One region of the Cryobacterium sp. MDB2-A-1 genome, then DNA from elsewhere that is predicted to be linked to it. Evidence: predicted binding sites of a transcription regulator. Region 1 holds the regulator's gene; each other region holds the start of a gene.

Evidence for each region. Region 1 encodes HrcA, which represses chaperone genes, less so after heat shock. Its sites were predicted from a motif close to TTNGCACTCGNNNNNNNCGAGTGCNAA; they were not measured.
Region 2: a site for HrcA is predicted at 6,836-6,862, ahead of groL (chaperonin GroEL). Genes of this name have one in related genera too.
Region 3: a site for HrcA is predicted at 1,144-1,170, ahead of groES (co-chaperone GroES). Genes of this name have one in related genera too.

The regions. Positions count from the first base shown of each region.
Region 1 covers NZ_SOFK01000051.1:42,518-50,426, reverse strand. The annotation lists gene E3O39_RS18050 (ATP-binding cassette domain-containing protein) at 1-7, shown strand, start outside; gene E3O39_RS18045 (ABC transporter permease) at 4-840, shown strand; gene rpsT (30S ribosomal protein S20) at 927-1,190, opposite strand; gene lepA (translation elongation factor 4) at 1,432-3,285, shown strand; gene E3O39_RS18030 (DUF1990 family protein) at 3,290-3,937, shown strand; gene hemW (radical SAM family heme chaperone HemW) at 3,940-5,166, shown strand; gene E3O39_RS18020 (DUF4870 domain-containing protein) at 5,178-5,546, opposite strand; gene E3O39_RS18015 (DUF4870 domain-containing protein) at 5,628-6,047, opposite strand; gene hrcA (heat-inducible transcriptional repressor HrcA) at 6,218-7,231, shown strand; gene dnaJ (molecular chaperone DnaJ) at 7,294-7,909, shown strand, end outside.
Region 2 covers NZ_SOFK01000022.1:412,118-420,026, forward strand. The annotation lists gene E3O39_RS06925 (VOC family protein) at 1-26, opposite strand, end outside; gene E3O39_RS06930 (DUF4287 domain-containing protein) at 178-468, shown strand; gene E3O39_RS18935 (hypothetical protein) at 504-650, shown strand; gene E3O39_RS06935 (hypothetical protein) at 647-1,579, shown strand; gene E3O39_RS06940 (DinB family protein) at 1,596-2,195, opposite strand; gene E3O39_RS06945 (hypothetical protein) at 2,367-2,771, opposite strand; gene E3O39_RS06950 (nitroreductase family protein) at 2,965-3,543, opposite strand; gene msrB (peptide-methionine (R)-S-oxide reductase MsrB) at 3,547-3,948, opposite strand; gene E3O39_RS06960 (DUF3263 domain-containing protein) at 4,220-4,534, shown strand; gene E3O39_RS06965 (LytR C-terminal domain-containing protein) at 4,604-5,179, shown strand; gene E3O39_RS06970 (cold-shock protein) at 5,404-5,607, shown strand; gene E3O39_RS06975 (DUF3048 domain-containing protein) at 5,767-6,777, shown strand; gene groL (chaperonin GroEL) at 6,907-7,909, shown strand, end outside.
Region 3 covers NZ_SOFK01000022.1:272,624-280,532, reverse strand. The annotation lists gene rarD (EamA family transporter RarD) at 1-610, opposite strand, end outside; gene groES (co-chaperone GroES) at 772-1,068, opposite strand; gene E3O39_RS06260 (class I SAM-dependent methyltransferase) at 1,219-2,433, shown strand; gene E3O39_RS06255 (hypothetical protein) at 2,494-2,901, opposite strand; gene E3O39_RS06250 (hypothetical protein) at 2,953-3,540, opposite strand; gene E3O39_RS06245 (DUF4190 domain-containing protein) at 3,626-4,099, opposite strand; gene tsaD (tRNA (adenosine(37)-N6)-threonylcarbamoyltransferase complex transferase subunit TsaD) at 4,243-5,310, opposite strand; gene rimI (ribosomal protein S18-alanine N-acetyltransferase) at 5,307-5,846, opposite strand; gene tsaB (tRNA (adenosine(37)-N6)-threonylcarbamoyltransferase complex dimerization subunit type 1 TsaB) at 5,847-6,479, opposite strand; gene tsaE (tRNA (adenosine(37)-N6)-threonylcarbamoyltransferase complex ATPase subunit type 1 TsaE) at 6,489-7,031, opposite strand; gene alr (alanine racemase) at 7,028-7,909, opposite strand, start outside.

The DNA.
Region 1 (7,909 bases):
ATCATGACCACCCTCACGGCCCGGCGTCAGGCAACACCACGCGGCCGCCGGCCATCGCATACCGTCGCCGACGCGATCACCATGCTGCGTCGCAACCTGCTGCACATGGTTCGGTATCCCGGCCTGTCGATGTTCACCATCCTCGGGCCCGTGGTGATTCTGCTGCTCCTCGTCTTCGTGTTCGGCGGCACGCTCGGGGCAGGACTGCCCGGCGTCGATCCCGCGAGCGGCCGCGACGCCTACCTCGCATACGTCATGCCGGGCATCCTCGTGATCACCATTGCAGGGACCGCGAGCGGCGCCTCGATCACCGTCGCGATGGACATGACCGAGGGCATCACGGCACGGTTCCGCACAATGTCGATCTCGCGCGCTGCAGTCCTCGCCGGGCACGTCGTCGGCAACACGATCCAGGCGATCATCGCCGTCGCCCTCGTGCTCGGAGTCGGCCTCCTCGTCGGATTCCGGCCGACGGCGGGAGTCGCAGAGTGGTTCGCCGTCGCCGGACTCACCGTGCTCGTCTCGTTCGCGGTCAGCTGGCTCGGAGTCGCCATGGGCATGCAGTCGAAAACCGTCGAGACCGCCAGTAACCTGCCGATGATCCTGACGATCCTTCCGCTCCTGGGCAGCGGCTTCGTGCCGACGGGCTCGATGCCGGAATGGATGCAGTCGTTTGCGCAGTACCAGCCGTTCACGTCGTTCATCGAGACCGTCCGCGGTCTCCTGCTCGGCACCCCGCTCGGCTGGAACCCGATGCTCGCGATCGGATGGTGCGCCCTGCTCTCGGTCGCCGGCTACGTATGGTCGATGGCCCTCTACGAGCGCACCTCGGTGCGCTGACAGACCCGGGTCCCGCCCCGCGAAGGGGTCGGGACGACAAAAAAGCCCCCCGCCTGAGGCGGAGGGCTTTTTGGGTGGTGCAGAGACTAGACGAGCGCGCCGACGGACTTGGCGAGCGCCGACTTCTTGTTTGCGGCCTGGTTGCGGTGGATGACACCCTTGCTGACGGCCTTGTCGAGCTTCTTCGACGCAATCGCGAGGCTGGCGACAGCCTTGTCCTTGTCGCCGGAGGTGACAGCGAGGCGCGCAGCGCGAACAGCGGTCTTGAACTCGCTCTTGACCGCCTTGTTGCGCTCCTGGGCCTTCTTGTTGGTGCCAATTCGCTTGATCTGCGACTTGATATTTGCCACGTTTATACGCTTTCGTTAGGTTCTTGTTCGGATGGGCCGCGTGGCGGTAGAGGGCGCCGTACGGCAAAATCGTGGTGGGGTGGGACCCAACACGCAAGCCAACAGGCAACGATACCAGTTAATCGGTCCGGCCGATAATCGTGTCGGCTACTCGGTCTCCCCGGCCGAACCGCGTTCGATCTGCCGCAGCGGAGACGGCGAAATCGGCGGCGGGCCTGAGCTATGGGAGAATTACCGGATCATGTCACCCAGACCCCTCACGGCGTTCCTGCCGGCCGCAACACCGCCGGCATTCATCCGTAACTTCTGCATCATCGCGCACATCGACCACGGCAAGTCCACCCTCGCCGACCGGATGCTGCAGATCACCGGCGTCGTCGACGACCGCCTGATGCGGGCCCAGTACCTCGACCGCATGGACATCGAACGCGAACGCGGCATCACGATCAAGAGCCAGGCCGTGCGGATGCCCTGGGAACTCGACGGCCAGGCCTACGCGCTCAACATGATCGACACCCCCGGTCACGTCGACTTCACCTACGAGGTCTCCCGGAGCCTCGCGGCCTGCGAGGGCGCCATTCTGCTCGTCGACGCGGCCCAGGGCATCGAAGCCCAGACCCTCGCGAACCTCTACCTGGCCCTCGAGAACGACCTCACGATCATCCCGGTGCTCAACAAGATCGACCTGCCCGCCGCAGATCCAGACAAGTACGCGAAGGAACTCGCGAGCCTCATCGGCGGCAAGCCGGAGGACGTGCTGCGCGTTTCCGGCAAGACCGGAATCGGCGTCGCCGAACTGCTCGACCGCGCCACCCGGCTCATTCCCGCCCCCGTCGGCGACCCGGACGCCCCCGCCCGCGCGATGATCTTCGACTCGGTCTACGACAGCTACCGCGGCGTCGTCACCTACGTCCGTATGATCGACGGCAAGCTCAGCCCGCGCGAGAAGATCCAGATGATGTCCACCCGGGCGACGCACGAGATCCTCGAGATCGGCGTGACAAGCCCCGAACCGACCCCGAGCAAGGGTCTCGGCGTCGGCGAGGTCGGCTACCTGATCACCGGTGTGAAGGACGTCCGCCAGTCCAAGGTCGGCGACACCGTCACGACCGCGCTGCGCCCGGCAACCGTCGCCCTCCCCGGCTACACGGAGCCCAAGCCGATGGTGTTCTCCGGCCTCTACCCGATCGACGGCAGCGACTACCCCGCTCTCCGTGAAGCACTCGACAAGCTCAAGCTCTCCGACGCGTCCCTCGTCTACGAGCCGGAGACATCCGTCGCCCTCGGCTTCGGGTTCCGCTGCGGGTTCCTCGGGCTGCTGCACCTCGAGATCATCACCGAGCGCCTCGACCGCGAGTTCAACCTCGATCTGATCACGACGGCCCCGAGCGTGATCTACGAGGTCTCGACCGACGACAAGAAGACCGTCACCGTGACGAACCCGAGCGAGTTCCCTGACGGCAAGATCGCCAAGGTCGAGGAACCGATCGTCAAGGCCGCGATCCTCGCGCCCAAGGATTACGTCGGCGTCATCATGGAACTCTGCCAGGGCCGCCGCGGCACCCTGCTCGGCATGGAATACCTCGGTGAGGACCGGGTCGAGATCCGCTACACGATGCCGCTCGGCGAGATCGTCTTCGACTTCTTCGACCAGCTGAAGAGCAAGACCGCCGGGTACGCCTCGCTCGACTACGAACCGATCGGCTCGCAGGAGGCAGACCTGGTCAAGGTCGACATCCTGCTGCAGGGCGAGCAGGTGGACGCGTTCAGCGCCATCGTGCACCGCGACAAGGCATACGACTACGGCGTGCTGATGACCGGGCGGCTGCGGAAACTCATCCCACGGCAGCAGTTCGACGTTCCGATCCAGGCCGCGATCGGAGCCCGCATCATTGCCCGCGAATCGATCAGCGCCATCCGCAAGGACGTCCTCGCCAAGTGCTACGGCGGCGACATCTCCCGCAAGCGCAAGCTGCTCGAGAAGCAGAAAGAGGGCAAGAAGCGCATGAAGATGGTCGGCCGCGTCGAGGTGCCGCAGGAGGCCTTCATCGCCGCGCTCTCGGGGGACGAGCCGGCCAAGAAAGAGAAGAAGTAGGCGGATGCGGCGTTCCACCTTCACCGACGCGGCCGTGACCTATGCGGCGATCGGCGGCACCCTCGCCCCCGACCTGCTCCGGTACCCGCCGCGCGGTTACCGGCCGCTCGAACGCACCGTTCGCCTCGGCAGCGGTGAAGAGCGGTTCCGGACCGCTGCCGCGCTCCTGATGACCTGGGGCGTGCAGCTCGGCAGTGGCATGACCGTCACCGACCTCCAGCAGAGCACCGGCGTCCAGTACTCCGGGATCGTGTTCAACGCCGACGGCACCCCCTCGGTGAACCAGGAGCACCCGGTCGACGAGGCGACGTTCGCCGACGACGGCACCCCGTACATCGTCAACGGCATGTCCGCGCGCCTCTCGGTGGCAGTGGGCCCGTTCACCGTCGACTCGCCCGTACGTGTCGTCTACGTCATCGACGAGACGGACCGCATCGGTTTCGGCTACGGCACCCTTGACGGCCACCCCGCGAGCGGCGAGGAGGCGTTCATCGTCGACCGACAGGCCGATGACTCCGTCTGGCTGACGATCCGGGCCTTCTCACGTCCGAGCACCTGGTACTACCGGCTCGCCTGGCCGATCGTCCGCATGCAGCAGGCCAAGTACACCGCCCGCTACCTGCGCGCCCTGCACCCGGTCGGCGCGGTCTGACGATGGGCAGCGCCCTTCCCCTCGGCGATCCGGCACCGCGCGACGGCCTGCTCCCGGCATCCGCCGCCGTCGGGGCATCCGAGCGCGACTTCGGCGTGTACCTGCATGTGCCGTTCTGCCGGGTGCGCTGCGGCTACTGCGACTTCAACACCTACACCGCGACCGAGCTGCGCGGAGCGTCCCAGCACGACTACGCGGGCCAGGCCGTCGCCGAGGTCGAGTCCGCAGGGCGCATCCTCCGCGACTCCGGGGTTCCGGACCGGGAAGCCGCGACGGTGTTCTTCGGCGGCGGCACCCCCACACTCCTGCCCGCTGTGGACCTGGTCCGGATGCTCGACTCCGTCCGCGACACCTGGGGCCTCGCGGACGGCGCCGAGGTGACCACGGAAGCCAACCCGGACTCCGTCGACGCCGCCTACCTCGACACTCTCGCCGCCGCAGGCTTCACCAGGGTCTCCTTCGGCATGCAGTCCGCCGTGCCCCGGGTGCTCGCGACCCTCGAGCGCACCCACGACCCGGAGCGCATCCCGCTCGTCACCGGGTGGGCCCGCGATGCCGGGCTCGACGTCAGTCTCGACCTCATCTACGGCACGCCGGGGGAGACCCGTGCCGACTGGCGCGCGAGCCTCGAGCAGGCCATCGGCCTGTCCCCGAACCACATCAGCGCGTATTCGCTCATCGTCGAGGACGGCACGAAGCTCGCAAGGCAGATCCGCCGAGGCGAACTCGCCCCCGTCGACGAGGACACCCAGGCCGAGTTCTACGAACTCGCCGACGAACTCCTCGACGCGGCCGGCTACGGCTGGTACGAGGTCAGCAACTGGGCGACGGATGCCGCGCACCGGTCCAGGCACAACCTCGCATACTGGCGCAGCCAGGACTGGTGGGGGGTCGGACCCGGTGCGCACAGCCACGTCGGCGGCGTGCGGTGGTGGAACGTCAAGCACCCCTCCGCATACGCCGACCGGATCCTCGCCGGGGACTCACCTGCCGCAGGGCGCGAGACCCTCGACGACACGACCCGCGAGGTGGAGCGGGTCCTCCTGCTCACCCGCATCCGGGAGGGCATCCGGATCGACTCGCTCTCGCCGCTCGGTCGCCGCGAGGTCGCCGGTCTCATCGCCGATGAACTCGTCAACGCGAAAGCCGCCCTCTCCGGGACGGTCGAACTGACCAGGAGAGGACGGCTTCTCGCGGACGCCGTCGTACGGCGGCTTCTCGCGGATTAAGGTGCTGCGGTCTAGCTGACGAACTTGATGGTGAGCGGGTAGGTGTAGTACTCGCCCTTGTTGGCCGCGAGGGCCGCGATGATGCTGAAGACGACGCTCAAGACCCAGACGGCGGGCAGCAGCAGGAACCCGACCAGCGCCAGCGTCAGCACTCCGCTGACCACATAGGCGATGGCCAGGGTGATCTGGAAGTTGAGCGCCGTCGCCGCGTGCGCGCGGATGAACGGGCCGCGGTCCTTGAGCACGAGGTAACCGATGAGCGCGGGCACGAACTCGAAGAGGATTCCGCCCACGTGGATCAGGGTGGCCCACAAGCGTTCGTCCGACGGGTTCATCGGCGTAACGGGCTGGTAGGAATTGGCGGGGGGTGGTGTGGACATTCGGGCTCCTTGTACGCGTTATCTGGTTGTGCTGGTCCCGCGAGATACTCCGGGTGGTGTGAGGTTCCGCCGGTCGCCGCGCTACTTGATGAGACGCAGGGCGAAGGGGTAGCGGTAGGCCTGGCCGTCCTTCGCCTTCAGGAACCCGAGGATCGAGAAGATGATCGCCACGACCCAGGCGGCGAAGATGATCAGGGCACCGACGAACGGGAGGATCGAGCCGATCACGTAGAGGATGGCGATCGTGATCTGGAAGTTCAGGGCTTCCTTGCCTTCCTGGGCGGTGAAGCGACCGCGATCCTTGAACACGAGCCAGATGATCAGGGAGGGGAGCGGGCCGATGATGCCGCCGAGGTGCGCGAAGGACGCCCACTGGCGGTCCTCGGTCTCGGTGAGGGGAGCAGCGGCAACGGGTGTGGGTGCTGCCGGCTGGTATGGCTGCTGCGGGGGGCGCTGGCCCAGGTTCGGATCTTCGCCGTTGTTACCGGTTGAATTGCTCATCATCGTGCCTTTCCGTGCGGATGGAGGACCGTTACAAGACTCAAGGTACTGCGCCCAATCATCCGCTAGCAATGGGGGTGTCCCCGTGTGTCGCGATATGATTGGCAGTCAAACGCCGTGAGTGCCAAAGTCGCCGGCACCCAGTCACCCGGAAAGGAGGCGATTCAGTCATGGTTTCGGATCGCAGCCTCGAAGTTCTGCGGGTCATTGTTCAAGACTACGTCGCCTCGCGCGAGCCCGTCGGGTCAAAAACCATCGTTGACCGGCATTCCTTCGGAGTGTCGGCGGCGACCATTCGCAATGACATGGCTCTCCTCGAGGAGGAGGAGCTCATCATCGCCCCGCACACCTCCTCAGGGCGGATCCCGACCGACAAGGGGTACCGGCTCTTCGTCGATCACCTCGCCGATCTGCGCCCGCTCTCCGCGGCGCAGCGCCAGGCCATCGAGACGTTCCTCGGGCAGTCCGCAGACCTCGACGAGGTCCTCGCCCGCAGCGTCCGGTTGCTCTCCCAGCTCACCCATCAGGTCGCGCTCGTGCAGTACCCCTCGCTGTCCCGTGCGAGGGTGCGCCACATCGAGCTCGTGGCGCTTTCGGAGACCCGGCTCCTGTCCGTGCTGATCACGGATGCCGGCCGGGTCGAGCAACGCGTGATCGAGCTGCCCCGGCCGCTTGAGGAGCAGCTGCTGGTCCGCCTCCGCGCCCGTCTCAACGCCGCCGTGGTCGGCCTCAGCATGAGCGCAGCAGCGATCGCGCTCACGGATGCCGCCGACCTGGCCGGCGAGCAACCGGACGTTGTCTCCCTGGTCACCCTCACCCTTCGCGACCAGGTCGGTGCGAACCGGCAGGAGCGGCTGGTGATGGCCGGCGCCGCGAACCTCGTGCGCACGGAGGAAGACTTCACCGGGAGCATCTACCCGGTGCTCGAGGCCATCGAGGAGCAGGTCGTCCTGCTGCGCCTCTTCGGCGAGATGGCGACAGACCAGCATGGGGTGTCGGTGAGTATCGGCAGGGAGAACGCGCCATTCGGACTCTCCGAGACCAGCGTGCTGACCAGCGGCTACAGCTCGCAGGGTGGAGACCTTGCCCGCCTCGGCGTCCTGGGCCCCACCCGGATGGACTACTCGAACAACATGGCGGCCGTCCGTGCCGTCGCCCGCTACCTGTCCCGCCTGCTCGAATAGGCGAGTCCCTCGACCAGCCCCCACGCCGCACACCTACGAAAACAGACCTAGGAGAGCCAGCTTTGGCTGACCATTACGAAGTACTCGGCGTCGCACGCGATGCCTCCACCGACGAAATCAAGAAGGCGTACCGTCGCCTCGCCCGCCAGCTCCACCCCGACGTGAACCCCGGCGCGGATGCGTCTGAGCGGTTCAAGCACGTCACCCACGCCTACGACGTGCTGAGCGACCCGAAGCAGCGCGACAACTACGACCACGGCGGCAACGGCCGTACGGGCGGAAACGCCGGGTTCGACGGCAACTTCGGCAACTTCGGCGACATCTTCGAGACCTTCTTCGGAGGGGGCGGCGGCAGCCGTGGACCGAGGTCTCGCCGCGAACGCGGCCAGGATGCCCTGATCAGGGTCGAACTCGACCTCGATGAGATCATTTTCGGAACCCACCGCGACCTCGAGGTCGACACGGCCATCGTCTGCGCGACCTGCAGCGGAACCTGCTGCCAGCCCGGAACCGCCCCCGTCACGTGCGACATCTGCCACGGCACCGGCAACATCCAGCGCGCCGCGCGCTCCCTGCTGGGCAATGTGATGACCTCGAGCCCCTGCGGCTCCTGCCGCGGTTTCGGCACGATCATCGCAACCCCGTGCGTGACCTGCCAGGGCCAGGGCCGTGTCCGCG
Region 2 (7,909 bases), on a different contig from region 1:
CCAAGGGTGATTTGGGGAGCCGTCATCTCGCCGACGCTAGCACGCGTCCGACACGCATCTCTGGACAGCGGATCCGCGAATGTGGGAGGTCTCCGGTCCAAACGATTGCGACCCGCTCCCGAAGGCGGTTTGATGGACCGGCCCGAGATTCCGGATTCCACCAGCGAAGGAGCAGAGATGTCATTCCAGGCCTACCTCGACAACATCGAAGACAAGACTGGCCTGACCCCGCGCGAGTTCATCACCCTCGCCCACGAGAAGGGGTTCGACGACCCGTCCACGAAGGCCGGCGTGATCGTCGACTGGCTGAAGGCGGACTTCGACCTGGGCCGAGGTCACGCGATGGCCCTCGTGCACGTCATCAAGAACGGCGAGAAGATCGACGCCAAGCACGTCGGGACCGGGACCACGCACAGCGATGCGTCCGACACGCTCTGGCTCGACGGGAAACTGAACCGCCCCGGGTGACCGGGTGCACGCAGCCGTCGCCAAGATGTCGTAGTTTGACACTGCAGGCAGACGCCGGGCGTGAAATGGTCGATGATTGCATAGTCGCGCTCGAACGCGCCATCGCGTCGACCGACGCCGCCAGACCAGAGGGACGCACGCCCATGCCGCACGACGCGATCGCCCGGGAGGGAGACCGGTGACAGCAGAGCGCTCCGGACTGCTCGGCTTCGGTCGAACCGCCTGGTTCAGGCTCGCCGTGGCCATCATCCTCGCGATCGGCCTGCTCGCCGCCGCCGTGCTCGCCGCCAAGGGCCTCCGCTCGCTGCCGGCCGTGCAATCCTTCCTGACCGACTTCCCGGGAACGTCGCAGCTGCCGTCCGGGGCGCCCGTCGGCTTCCCGGCCTGGCTGGCCTGGCAGCATGGGCTCAACGTCTTCTTCCTCCTCTTCATCGTGCGTTCGGGCTGGCAGGTCCGCAGCGCCGGGCGGCCGACCATGTTCTGGACCCGGCGCAATACCGGGCTGATACGCACGAAACAAGCGCCCACCCGGATGGGCATCAACGTCTGGCTGCACCTCTCGGTCGACGTGCTCTGGGTGCTCAACGGGCTCCTCTTCTACGTGCTGCTCTTCGTCACCGGCCAGTGGGTGCGCATCGTTCCGGTCAGCTGGGACATCATTCCCAACGCCGTGTCGGCCGCGCTCCAGTACGTCTCGCTGGGCTGGCCGGTCTCCGACGGCTGGGTGAACTACAACGCCCTCCAGACCCTGAGCTACTTCACCATCGTGTTCGTGGCCGCTCCGCTCGCGCTGGCCACCGGCATCCGCCTCTCGCCGCTCTGGACGTCACGCCGGCTGAGCGAACTCGTCCCGCTCCGCCCGACCAAGGCGGTCCACGTCGGCGTGATGATCGTCTTCCTGGTCTTCGTCGTCGTGCACGTGACCCTGGTCTTCGCGACCGGGGCGCTCCGTAACCTCAACCACATGTACGCCGTGCAGAGCGACGACGGCTGGACCGGATTCTGGATCTTCGCGGCCTCGGTCGTCGTGATGATCGTGGCCTGGTTCGCTGCCGGCCCGCGCCTGCTGCGGGCGATCGCCTCGCTCGGCGGCACTGTCATCTCGCGCTGAGTCGCACCGGCGTCGGTCAGCGCTCCGCAGACTCCTGCGCGGCCGCCTCGACGCGTTCCCGGTAGTCCTCCCACCAGGCGCGGTCGGCCGGCGGCATATTGTCGTTGCCCTGCCGGAGTCCGACCTCCCCGTCGATGAGCTCTCGGACGAGGTCGGCGTGTCCGGCGTGCCGGTGCGTCTCCGCGATGAGGTGAACGAGGATCTCGTGCAGGCTCGCCGCGCTCCGATCGCCCGTCCACCACGGCACCCGGCCGATGGTGTCGAGCGTGAGCGCCTCGATCGTCGCGCTCGAGTGCGCCCCGACCCGGCGGTAGAGGGTGATGAGCGACTCGCGGGACTCGTCCGGCTTCGCCCACATGTCCGCGTTGAACTCGACGTCGTCCGCCGTCCACGGCAGCGGTTCCGGGAAGGGCCGGCCGAAGACGAGCCCGAGATACCCGGCCTCGACGCCGGCCATGTGCTTGACGAGTCCGAGCAGGTTGGTGCCGGTCGGCACGAGCGGGCGCCGCACGTCGTACTCGCTGAGCCCGTCGAGCTTCCAGATCAATGCTTCCCGACCCGACACCAGGTACCGCGTCAGATCCGTCTTGGCTGCAGTCTCCGTTGCATCAGTCATCCCGCCAGCCTCGCAGACCCGGCTCGGCGGGCCAAGCGATCCGTGCTGATCCGGTCCGACCCGGGTCGATCCGGGCGGGTCTGCTCCAGGACCCATCGACCGGCTGTGGGCGCCGCGCGACTGCGCGTTCCGCGATCCGTCCGACAACACGGCACGCGCAGGCCGAGCGACCTACGGGCGAGCGCTCATCTGGTCGAAGTCGGGGCTCACGGGTCGGCGGATGCTGCCGGCGCTCGACAGTCCGATGGCCGGCAGTCCCACAGCGGGGTAGTCCGCCTGCGGCCAGACGATCGGCTCGAGCTCCCGGCTCGCCGAGCGGGGCCGCGGCCCCTTGGCGAGGAGGACGACCCAGACATAGCAGCCGACGAGCGCCCAGAGGAACCGGAGCATGACATCCACGAGCGGTTCCAGGAAGGTGGCTTCGGCATCGTCGAGGCTCGGGCTCCGCGGAACCGCGGAGGCGGAGGCAGCAGGAGCGTGGGCGATCAGGGGTGCTGTGGCGGCCGTCCGCAGGACGGTCAGCGTGCCGAGGGAGATGGTGTCGGGCCGGACGAGTGTGCTGATTTCTGCGCTCACGCCACGAGGATACGTCGCGCCCCTGCTGCACCCGGGACATTCTGCCGACGTTCAGGTGAAGAAACGGTGAAGCCTCGCCTTCGCGCGCCAACTGCGCCGCTTCGCGCCAGGCCTGCCTGGCGCGAAGCGGCGCACGTGGCGCGCGACCCTCAAAAACCGAAAATGGCGGCAGTCAGCGGCGGTCAGGGGGTGGTCAGAGGGCGGTGAGGTGCGCGGCAGGGTCGATCGGGAGCCGGACGCCCGGCTTCGCACCAGACGGCACTCCGCCGACATAGAGCCAGCCGAGCAACTCCTCCGATTCGGTGAGCCCGTGCAGCCGGTGCACCTCAGCGGTGCGGGTGAACGCCCCGGTGCGCCACATCACACCCCAGCCGGCGTGTGTCAACAGGAGGCTCAGGGCATGTCCGACACCCGCCGCTGTGACGTCCTGTTCCCACGGTTCGACCTTGTCGCTCTCCCGATGGCTCGCGACGACCGCGATCAACAGTGATGCCCGAAGCGGCTTGCCCGCGAGCTTGGCCAACTCCGCAGCGGACGGCGGTTCCGCACCGGCCTCAGCAGCGAGGCGGGCGGATGCCGCGGCGAACGCCGCCCCGAGCCGCGTGCGGGCGTCCCCGCGCAGCTCGATCAGGCGCCAGGGTCGCAGGGCCCCGTGGTCGGCCACGCGCGCACACGCGGCCACGAGCGGGAGCAGGTCGTCGTGCGAGGGGGCATCCGATGTCACTGCGGACGACGAACGCCGCCCGCCGATCGCCTCGAGCGGCGTGGACACGGTCTAGTCGACCGGCTTGAACTCGAGCGAGATGGAGTTCATGCAGTAGCGGTCACCGGTCGGGGTGCCGAAACCGTCGTCGAAGACGTGCCCGAGATGGGAACCGCAGTTCGCGCAGCGCACCTCGGTGCGGACGACGCCGAGGGAGGTGTCTTCGATGAGTTCGACGGCCTCCGGGCGCACCGACTCATAGAAGCTCGGCCAGCCGCACCCGGAATCGAACTTCGTGCCGCTCTTGAAGAGTTCGGCGTGGCAGGCGCCGCAGGTGTAGATGCCGGAACGGCTCTCGTCGAGCAGCTCCCCGGTCCAGGCACGCTCGGTGGCGGCCTGCCGCAGTACGGCAAACTTCTCCGGCCCGAGTTCCGCGGCCCATTCAGCGTCTGACTTCGTGACTTCGTAGTCCATGGTTCATCCTTCCCATCGGGCGAGGGCGCAGTGCAGCGTGGCCGCCAACCCTCCCAGCAAGCTTAAACTCAGCCCGGCAGGGGCGTATTCCGATTCCCGGGCCCGTTCAGCACTTTCACACCGAGACGCCCACCGGGACGCTCACCGGCACGCTCCCGCGCCTGTCCGGGCACTTTTCCTCCCGGGGAGGGAGCGACCCGCGTGGCCCAGCAAATCCATAGCCGACGCCAAATAGGATTCGAGCAGCGAATGGCGATGGTGAAAGAGGTGGATGGTGGACGGCGTGCGTGACCCGGACCCCGCCGACTCCCCGGGCGGCCTCACCGACCGCGACCGCGGCATCCTGAGCTTCGAACGGCGCTGGTTCACCCATGCCGGAGCCAAGGAGCAGGCGATCCGTTCCGAGTTCGGGCTGTCCTCGGCCCGGTACTATCAACTATTGGGCGTTTTGATCGACTCCCCTGTTGCCCTGGCTCACGATCCCATGCTGGTGAAACGCCTGCAGCGGATGCGTGCAGCCCGTGAGCAGGCACGGGAGCGCCGGACAGTGCGCGCTCCGGAGCACCGAACCAGCCCCGCCCCCTAGGCGCAGCCGGATTTCGACCCCGATGTTCCACCCATTCGCCCGCGACAAGAGGATCGACCCAGCCCCACAATGCCTCCCACCTATCCGAAAGACCGCTTCGACCACCTGCCGCACTCCCTCGACCGAGTGGGCGCCCATCGCGCCCCCGGAAAGAAGGGACGCCACTGGGTTGCGTTCTGGTGGGCACTGGGGGCAACGGCCGTCCTGATCGGCCTCGGAGTCTTCGGGATGGCCTCGCTCAGCAACAAACTCAACATCGCGATCCCCGGGCTGTCCTCCAGCTCTGCGACAGACACGGCGACGGATGCCGCGACCGCCGTTCCGACGGCCGTCGCGACGGTCGATCCGAGTCTCACCGTGACCGTGCTCAACGGCACAAAGGGCACGGGTGTCGCCAAGGCTGCCGGGGAAGTCCTCTCCGCGGCCGGCTGGACCGTCGGCGCGCTCAGTAACGCGAGCACCGAAGACGTGACCAAGACGACCGTGTACTACGCCGATGCGACCCTCGAGGGCGCCGCCCGCGGGGTCGCGGCTTCGTTTCCGGGATCCACGGTGCTCCTCGCGAGCGACTTCGCAACCTCGGGGGCCGACCTCACGGTCGTCGTCGGGGCTGACTTCGTGTCAAGCACCACGCCTACGTCCTGACCGGCCATTCGCCTCCGGTTGTATAACTCCACGGGGGCTCCTCGTCAACCCCCTTTCGTTCTTTCTTGGCTTCAGTAATCTTTGACTCAGGTCGCTCATCTCGTTCGTCCGGTTGCCCCCTGGGGCATCCCACCGGTCGGACCAGATGGACGCAGTCACATGCGCCAGGCCCGGTACGGCCAACGGGCGGTTGCCGAAAATATCAGAGCACTGGGGAGTTACACATGGCGAACGGAACCGTCAAATGGTTCAACGCTGAAAAGGGTTTCGGCTTCATCACCGTCGACGGCGGCGGACAGGACGTCTTCGTCCACTATTCCGCCATCGACATGCACGGATACAAGGTTTTGGAAGAGGGACAGCACGTCATCTTCGAACTGGGAACCGGGGCAAAGGGGCCACAGGCCGAGTCGGTACGTCCCGTCTGATCTGAAAAGATCAGGCGCACCCACACCAAGCGCACCCAATCTCGGGTAACACCCCGAGCCGCGCGGCATCCGCGAGTTTGCCGCGTTAGGGTGTGGGGCGTGACAGCGAAAAGAACTGCAAGAATCCACGGGCGAAGCACGGCACGACTTTTCGGTGCCGTGCTTCTTCCATGCCTCCTCTTGGTGATGACGGCGTGCTCCGGAACCGAGCCGCCCACCACGGCGACGCCGACGGCGACCGTGGAACCAACCGCCGCTGCCGTCGACGCCCCGGCGCCGCTGGCGATCGCGCCGCTTCGTGGCACGATCGTGCCGGCCGGGAAGGCTGCGAACCCGTCCCTCGCCGTGAAGATCGACAACCACGAGGCCGCCAGGCCCCAGATCTCGCTGGATCGGGCTGACATCGTCTTCGAGGAACTCGTCGAGGGCGGACTGACCCGTTACGTCGGCGTCTGGCAGTCCGACATACCCGACGCGATCGGCCCGGTGCGGTCGATCCGGCCGATGGACCCCGACATCATCACGCCGTTCGGCGGGATCGTCGCCTACTCCGGCGGACAGCAGGTCTTCGTCGACATGATGAAGGCCACCCCCGTCATCAACTCGGTCTTCGATTACGACACGACGGGCCTGTTCTCCCGCGTCGCCGACAGGGAGGCCCCGCACAACGTCGTGCTGAAGGCCGCCGAACTCGTCGGGCGCAACGCTTCTGTCGCGCCGCCGGTGCAGCAGTTCGCGTACGCGGGCAGCATCGCGGCATCGACCGCCGGGGTCGATGGCACCCCGATCACCCAGATCAACGCGCGGTTCTCCGCATCGCGCTATCCCGGCTGGAGCTGGGACACAGCCTCACAGGCTTACCTGCGCTCGCAGGAGGGCGCCCCGGACCTCGACACGACCGGCGCCCGCAGGGGCGCCACCAACGTCCTCGTGCTCCGGGTCGACATCGACGGTACCTACGGCGAGGTGCCCAAGACCGTCATGATCGGCACGGGGGAGGGCTCGGTGTCCGCCGGCGGCAAGACCGTGCACGCGACGTGGTCGAAGGCCGGGCAGGCCGACCCGATCCGGCTGATCGACGACAACGGGGTCACCATTCGCCTCGCCCCGGGCAATACCTGGATCGAACTGATCCCGAACGGCACCGGCTCCGTCGAACTCGTCCCATAGCCTCCCGACGCTTCCCGGCGCTCACTTGCACTCTCGACCCCTGAGTGCCAGAATCGACTTGGCACTCTCTCCTTTTGAGTGCCAACCCATCACCGTTTTGGTAACGTCCGGGAGGGACGAGAAACACATATGGCAAAGATCATTGCTTTCAACGAAGAGGCCCGTCGTGGCCTTGAGCGTGGCCTGAACATCCTCGCTGACACGGTCAAGGTCACCCTCGGCCCGCGCGGACGTAACGTCGTATTGGAGAAGAAGTGGGGCGCCCCCACGATCACCAACGACGGTGTCTCGATCGCCAAGGAAATCGAACTCGACGACCCGTACGAGAAGATCGGTGCGGAACTCGTCAAAGAGGTCGCCAAGAAGACCGACGACGTTGCCGGCGACGGAACGACCACCGCGACCGTCCTCGCCCAGGCGCTCGTCCGCGAAGGCCTGCGCAACGTCGCAGCCGGCGCAGACCCGATCAGCCTCAAGCGCGGCATTGAAAAGGCCACCGCTGCGGTCATCGCAGAGCTGATCGCCAACGCCAAAGAGGTCGAGACCAAGGAAGAGATCGCGGCCACCGCATCCATCTCCGCCGGCGACGCTGAAATCGGCGCGATCATCGCCGAGGCCATCGACAAGGTCGGCAAGGAAGGCGTCGTCACCGTCGAGGAGTCCAACACCCTCGGCACCGAGCTCGAGCTCACCGAAGGCATGCGCTTCGACAAGGGCTTCCTGTCCGCGTACTTCGTGACCGACCCCGACCGTCAGGAAGCGGTCTTCGAAGACCCCTACATCCTGATCGTCAACTCCAAGGTCTCCAACATCAAGGACCTCCTCCCGATCGTGGACAAGGTCATCCAGACCGGCAAGCAGCTCCTCATCATCGCCGAGGACGTCGACGGCGAGGCTCTGGCCACGCTCGTTGTGAACAAGATCCGCGGCATCTTCAAGTCGGTCGCCGTCAAGGCTCCCGGCTTCGGCGACCGTCGCAAGGCCCAGCTGCAGGACATCGCCATCCTCACCGGTGGCCAGGTCATCTCCGAGGAGGTCGGCCTCAAGCTTGAGAACGTCACCCTCGACCTGCTCGGCAACGCGCGCAAGATCGTCATCACCAAGGACGAGACCACCATCGTCGAAGGCGCCG
Region 3 (7,909 bases), on a different contig from region 1:
CGATGAGGAGTTCCGCGACCGCGATCGGCATCAGCCAGGCGGTCTCGAGGGTGAGGCCGGTGAGCGCGCCGACGCCGGGTCCGACGTTCTTCTTGATCAGCCCGTAGAACCCGAAGGACAGGGCGAGGACGAGCGAGATCCACGGGAGTGCCCCGTAGCCGAGCGTCAGCACGAGCACAGCGGCCGCGCTGATCGCGACCGCGATCCACTGGATGCGCCGCAACCGCTCGTGCAGAACGAAGACGCCCAGCAGCACCGTGACGATCGGGTTCATGAAGTAGCCCAGGGCGGCCTCGACCACGTGCCCGGTCAGCGTCGCGAAGACGTAGGTCTGCCAGTTGACGAAGATCAGGAGGCCGGCCAGGCCCATCACCCAGACCGTCTTCGGGCGGCGGAGGACTGTGAGCAGGGCGGGCCAGCCACGGGTGACGGTGATTAGGGCGAGGCAGAAGACCAGGGAGAAGAGCACGCGCCAGGCCACGACCTCGAAGGGTCCCGTCGGGTGCAGCAGCAGGAAGAAGAGCGGGAGCAGGCCCCAGAGGCCGTACGCGGAGATCGCGAAGGCGAGTCCGCTGGTCGGTTCGGCCGACTGGCTCCGTGTCCTGCTCACAACGATTCCCCTTCGCGGGCGTGCCCTGCCTGGACGTGTTGGGTGGTGCGGGCCGCGCTCGGGCGGACCTGGCAACACAAAATCCCGGATGATCAGGCCATCCGGGATTTTGTGTTGTTCGTACGTGTACTGCGGTCGTGCGTGGCGCCTGGAACGAATCCCTAGCGGACGACGACGGCGAGCACGTCGCGTGCGGAGAGGACGAGGAGGTCGTCGCCACCGAACTTGACCTCGGTTCCGCCGTACTTGGAGTAGATGACCTTGTCGCCCACGGCAATGTCGAGCGGGATGCGGTTGCCGTTGTCGTCGATGCGGCCGGGGCCGACGGCGACAACTTCGCCCTCCTGGGGCTTTTCCTTGGCAGTGTCAGGGATGACCAGACCTGATGCGGTGGTCTGCTCGGCGTCGACCTGCTTGATGACGATGCGATCCTCGAGCGGCTTGATGGAGACCGACACGGTTGACCTCTTTCTTAGCTAAGACTTGGTTGGCAGACTCACAGCGAGAGTGCTAACAGCGAGTTTAGGGCGCTTCTGGCACTCACGCAACGTGAGTGCCAGACTCGGGCGTTCCGGGCGCGGCGGCCATGGCTTGATATCGTTTGGACAATGGAACGCTCCGAGCTTGTTGACCTGTTGTCCCCCGAGGGGCTGCGCCTGCTGGACTCGCTTCCGCCCTGGGACAACGCCTCCGATGTGGTTCGGCTGGTGAGCGACCTGCGGAAGGCCGGCCATCCTCAGGGACTCGTGACCGCGGTGCTCGGCCAATCGCGGCTGCGGGCGAAGGCCGTGGCCAAGTTCGGCGACTTCGCCGGGCGGATGCTCTTCACTGAGGCCGGTCTCGAACAGGCCACCCGCCTGAACGTCGCCGCGCTGCACGCCGGCCGGTTCGCCGCTGCCGGACTGAACCGGGTCGCCGATCTCGGCAGCGGGATCGGCAGCGACTCGATGGCCCTCGCCGCGCTCGACATCCAGGTGACCGCCGTGGACACGGACGAGGTCACGGCCACGGTCGCGAGCTACAACCTCGCCCCCTTCGACAATGCCGCCGTCGTGCACGGCGACGCGGAGACCTTCGACCTCACCGGCTTCGACGCTGCCTGGCTCGACCCGGCCCGCCGTACGGCCGGTCACAGCAATACCTCCCGGCTGACCCGCCCGGAGGATTATTCGCCGAACCTCGACTTCGTCTTCGGACTGGGCGAGCGGATGCCGATCGGAGTGAAGCTCGGTCCGGGTCACGACCGTGACGCCATTCCCGCCGCCGCGGAAGCGCAGTGGGTGTCCGTGGACGGAAAGCTCGTGGAGATGGGACTCTGGTTCGGCGTTCTCGCTCGCGAGGGCATCCGCCGTTCGGCCCTGCTCCTGGGCAGGGACGGCCGGCACGAGCTGACCGCGGCCGCGGACAGTCCGGATGTCGAGACCGTGCCCGGAGAGGCGGGCGTGCCCGGGAGCTACCTGTATGAGCCGGATGGCGCCGTGATCCGGGCGCGGCTGATCGGCGACCTGGCCCGCAGCATGGACGCGCTGATGCTCGGGGAGGGCATCGCATACCTGAGCTCAGAGTCGCTGCACGAGACCCCGTTCGCGACGGCGTTCCGGGTGCTCGAGTCGCTGCCGGTGGACGAGAAGAAACTCCGGCTCGCGCTCAAGGAGCGTCGGATCGGGACTCTCGAGATCAAGAAGCGCGGCGTGGACGTTGACCCGGCCGTGCTGCGCACCCGGCTGAAGCTGCACGGGTCCGAGTCCGCCACTCTCGTGCTCACCCGGGCGGGCGGCCACAGGCTCGCTCTGCTCGTGGAGCGGGTGCAGCCGCCGCGCTGAGCACTCAGCGCCGGGCACCCAGCGCCGGGCACCCAGCGCCGGGCACTCAACGCCGGGAGCTCAGTGCGGGATGGGGCTGATGCCCTGGCTGATCAGCACGATCCAGCCGGCGGCGATGACGAGGCCCGCGAGACCGGTGCCGAGGCCCCAGGCCCAGATCGCGACGGCCGCGCGTTCGGTGCGGCTCGCCCAGACGGCGAGCACGACGGCCGCGAGCGAGAGCGGCGCGGTCCAGACCACGAAGACGGCGCCGGCGAGGCCGACGGCGCCGAAGAAGAGGGAGGCGAGAGAGCGGGCGCGCCTGCGCGCAAGGGCGCGCAGCTCGGACTCGGTGTAGACGTACGGCACCCATTCGGTGGGAGCGGTGACGGTCGACGCGTAGTCGAGTTCGCCGGTGACCTCCTCCGGCGGGCGCGTCAGTTCGAAGCGGAGGTCGTCACCGGCGGTGGGACGTCGTGCATCCGTCACTGCGGCCTCCCGGTCCGTTCACTTCGCCCGGGGAACGGGCTCTCAGCGATATTAGTAGGTACTCGGCATGCTTGCGAAGACGATGATCCAGACGACGATGCTCAGCAGGGAAAGGGCGACGCCGACGATGCCCGTGATCAGGCCGGTGAGCCACAGGGCACGTGCGCGCGGTTCCTTCGTGCGACCGAGCGCCCCGAGCACGATGGCCGCGGCCGGCAGCAGCAGGGTGAGCACCCCGCCGACGAAGGGGATGAAGGCGATCGGGAGGCCCAGCAGTCCGACGACACCTGCGACAAGCGAGAGGATGCTGAGCAGCGGCTGGTGGGTCGAAGCCTGCGTCCCCGGGGCGGGCGGGTACGGATACCCGTAACCGGGCGGCGGCGACGGCGGTCCGGCGGAGGCAGGACCGCCGGGCGCTGGACCGGCGGTCGGAGGATCCGTGAACGGCGGACCGGCGAACCCATCGCCGCCGGATGCCACGGGCTGCGTTCCGGGGGGCCCTGCAGCGGCCACGGTGGACTCGCCGCGCGGAATCTGCGGGACCTCGGGAACCTCGGGCACGTGCGGCACGTCGGGCACCTGCGGAACCTCGGGAACCGGAGGGATTCCCGAGGCACCAGGGGCGTTCAGATCACTCATGAGCTGTTCCTTTCCACTTCATTGACGGGTCAACGGTGATGGCAGGTCAGTCGTGACGACAGGCCGGCAGGGACGATCCAGTGGGTCAGTAGCTGGAGTACCCGTTGGTCGAGGCCGTGCTGATCAGCACGATGAAGAGGATCGCGCCGATGATGCCGGCGACGATGCCCAGGTAGCCGAGAACGAGGCCGGCGATGGCGAGCCCGCGGCCCTTTTCTCCGGTCTTCTTGATCTGGCTGAGGGCGATGTGGCCGGTGATGATCGCGGCGAGAGAGACGAAGAACGCCGACACGAGCGACACGATCGCGAGGACGTTGTACTTGTCCTGGGCGAGGGGCTGGCCGTAGGCCTGCTGGCCGTACGCCTGCGGCTGGCCGTACTGCTGCTGCTGGCCGTACTGCTGCTGACCGTACGTGTCCGGTGCGCCATACGCGGGGGCGGCAGGTGCCTGGTACGCCGGCGCGGCGGGTGCCTGGTATTCGGGCGCGGCGGGCGCCTGGTAGATCGGGGGCTGGTTCACCGGGGGCGGGGTTACCGGAGGCTGGTTCGGGTCGGTCATGACTAACGGCTCCTTTGGGCTTCGATCAGCTGGCGGTGCCATAGTTGCACCCTCATTGAACGGGTGTCAACGCCCATGACGCGCCATGTCTGTTGCGTCCAGCGTATCGCGGATGCATAGGAACCGGAGATGGGACGCGGTTTTCAGCCCTGGATGACGGAAGCAGGGAGCGTTGAATCCGCACCGAAGTCGAGGGTGGACGGCTCGTGACCCGCCATGATCAGCTGGGCGCCGAGCGCGGCGATCATGGCGCCGTTGTCGGTGCACAGCGAAAGCGGCGGGATGCGCAGGGCGATGCCTGCTGCATCCGTTCGCTCGACGGCGAGCTCGCGGAGCCGCGCGTTCGCGATCACCCCGCCGCCGAGGAGAAGTCGCGGCACACCGAGGTCGGTGCACGCGGCCACGGCCTTGGTGAGCAGGATGTCGATGACGGCCTCGCGGAAGCTCGCCGCGACGTCCGCGAGCGGCACGGTCTCCCCCGCGTCGCGGGTCTGCTCGACCCAGCGGGCGACCGAGGTCTTCAGCCCGGAGAAGGAGAAATCGTAGCGGTGGTGTTCCATGTCCTTGTGATGGCTGAGGCCGCGGGGGAAGCGGATGTACGCCGGATCGCCGCCGAGCGCGACGCGGTCGATCTGCGGGCCGCCGGGGTATGGCAGGCCGAGGATGCGGGCGACCTTGTCGAAGGCCTCCCCCGCCGCGTCGTCGATGGTCTCGCCGAGCAGTTCGACGTCGGAGACGAGGTCGCGCACGAGGAGGAGCGAGGTGTGCCCTCCGGAGACGAGGAGGGCGATCGTCGGGTATTCGAGGGGCTCCGTGCCCGGATCGGCGTCGGTCTGGAGTACGTCGGCACCGACGTGGCCGACGAGGTGGTTGACCGCGTAGATCGGCTTGCCGAGGGCGATCGCGAGTGCTTTCGCGGCGCCGACGCCGACCATGAGCGCGCCGGACAGGCCGGGGCCGTAGGTGACGGCGATCGCGTCGACGTCCTCGAGGCGGATGCCCGCGTCCTCGGTCGCCGCCCGGATCATCGGGACGAGCTCCTCGAGGTGGGCGCGCGCCGCGACCTCGGGTACGACGCCGCCGTACCGGGCGTGCTCATCCATCGATGAGGCGATCGTGTTGGAGAGCAGCCGGCTTCCGCGGACGATCCCGATGCCGGTTTCGTCACAGGAGGTTTCGATGCCGAGCACCAGGGGGTTGTCGCGGTTCATTCGGTCGCCTCCGCGGCATCCGTCGGGTCGGTCGGGGACTGCACCGGGTCGGGCGCGGCGAGCGCCGCCTCCGCGGGCGGCACTGCGAGTCGCATCACGAGCGCGTCGACGTTGTCCGGCTGGTAGTAGCCGCGGCGCACACCGATCTCCTCGAAGCCGAGCCGGAGGTAGACCCGCTGGGCGCCGGGGTTGTCGGCGCGGACCTCGAGGAACACCTCGCGGATGCCTCGCTTGCGGGCCTCGGTGACGAGGCTCTGCACGAGGGTGCCGCCGAGACCGTGCCGGCGGGCCGTCTCGGTGACGGCAATGGTCTGGATGTCGCCCTCGAGCGCCCCGCGCGGCGCGAGCAGCCCCGCGTATGCCTCGATGCGGTCGGGTTCGTCCGGCGGGACCGCGACGAGGTAGTAGCAGTCCGGGTCGGTCACGTCCCGGAGCATGCCCTCCGCGGACCAGGCGTCGTTCTCGAAGAGGCGGGTCTCGAGGGCCATGATGCCGTCGAGGTCGCCCGCGTGGGCGCGGCGCAGCTGCCAGGTCACTCAGCTCACCCGTTTCGGACCGTTGGAGAGGGTGACGTCGGGCGAGCGCAGGTAGAAGGCGGCGTCGGTCGCGAAGGCACGGTCGTTGGCCAGCAGCAGTTCGGCGACCCTGCCGAGGTCGGCGGCCGGAACGGTCACGGCGTCCGCGCGGACCAGGCCCGCGTAGACCCAGTCGGGCTCGAGCAGGACGGCCGGTTTCGCCACCCCTGGCGCGGCGAGGCGTACGGGCAGGCCGGCGGCATCCGCCCCGCTGTATGCCGACCAGTTCACCTCGCGCCGGCGGGCGTCGGTCACGACGACGAGGCCGCCGGTGTGGCCGGCCCGAAAGCGGCTCAGGGCGATGGCGTCGTGGCTGATCACGGGGAGGAAGGGCAGGCCGGCGCCGAGAGCGAAGACGCGGGCAGCGGCGATGCCGACGCGGAGACCGGTGAATGGGCCAGGGCCCATGCCGCCGACGACACCGGTGAGGTCGGCGACCCGCACGTTCGCCCGGTCGAGGCACTCTGCGATGAGTCTGCCGATCAACTCCGCGTGGCGCATGGTGTCTGCGGTGTCGATGTCCGCGAGCACGCCGCGGACCCCGTCGACGACCGCGACGCTGGTTCCGGCGGAGGTATCGATGGCGAGAAGCACCTGTTCAGCCTATTCCCCGGGCCATGCGCCCTCGAACGCGGCCCAGCGGGGGCCGAACCCGGTGATGGTGACGGTGCGCGGCTCGTCGAGGTCGACGTCGAGGTCCAGGCCGGGTGCGGCGGATGCCCGGGCGGAGCCGGCCGCGCCCGCCGGCCCGGTCTGCAATGCGCCCGTCGGCCGCTCGATCTCGATGTCGAGCCACGAGTCCGCGACCCCATCGAGCAGCCCGCGGCCCCACTCGACCACGACGACGGAATGCTCGAAGTCGATGTCGAGGTCGTCGAGTTCCATCGCGCCCTGCAGCCGGTAGGCGTCGACGTGCACGAGCGGCGGGCCGCCGACGAGGCTCGGGTGTGTGCGGGCGAGCACGAAGGTCGGGCTCGTCACCGCGCCGCGTACCCCGAGTCCGACGCCGAGGCCGCGGGTGAAGGTGGTCTTGCCCGCGCCGAGCGGACCGGTCAGTACGAGCAGGTCGCCCGCGCGGAGCTCAGCGGCGACGCGGACACCCCAGGAGTGCATCGCAGCGGCGTCGGGGATCACCCGGCGGTTCATCGCGCGGGCTCCCCGCTCTCGCTGAGGACAGCCCGGTAGCTGCGCGGAACGCGGTGCCCGATCCGGGTGACGATCTCGTAGTTGATCGTGCCGGCGGCATCCGCCCAGTCGGCAGCGCTCGGCACCGGCTCCGGCTCTCCCCCACGCACGTCGGGGTCGCCGAAGAGCACGACCTCGTCCCCGACGTCGACACCGTCCTGGCCGAGACTCACGACGAACTGGTCCATCGCGATGCGTCCGACGATCGGATAGCCGCGGCCGTTGATGTTCACCCGCGCAGAGCCGGACGCCGCGCGGGGCACACCGTCCGCGTAACCGAGCGGGACGAGGGCCAGATTGCCGTCCTCTGGGGCACGCCACAGGTAGTCGTAGGACACGCCCGCTCCCGCCGGCACCCGGCGAACGGCCGCGACGCTCGCGCGCAGGGTCATCGCCGGCGAAAGTCCGAGCTCCCGCGGGCTCGCGTCGTCGAAGGGGGACAACCCGTAGAGGCCGATGCCGATCCGCACCATGGAGAACCGGGCGGCGGGCAGGCGCAGGGCGGCCGCTGTCGACGCGAGGTGCGCGAGCTCCGGGGTCAGTCCTGCCGCTGCGGCGAGGTCGAGGCCGGAGCTGAAGCGGGCGACGGCCTCGTCGTCCGCGGCCGGGGAGGCGTTGGAGAGATGGCTGAAGATGCCGCGGACGTGCACGAGGCCGTCCCGTTCGAAGCCGGAGCCGAGCGCGAAGACCTCGGCCCAGTCCGGCCCGTTCAGGCCATTGCGGCTGAGGCCGGTGTCGAGCTTCAGGTGGACATTGGCGACGCGGCCGAGCCGGCCGGCGGCATCCGCTATGGTCCGCAGCTGGCAGGCGGACGAGACACCCAGGTCGATGTCCCTGGC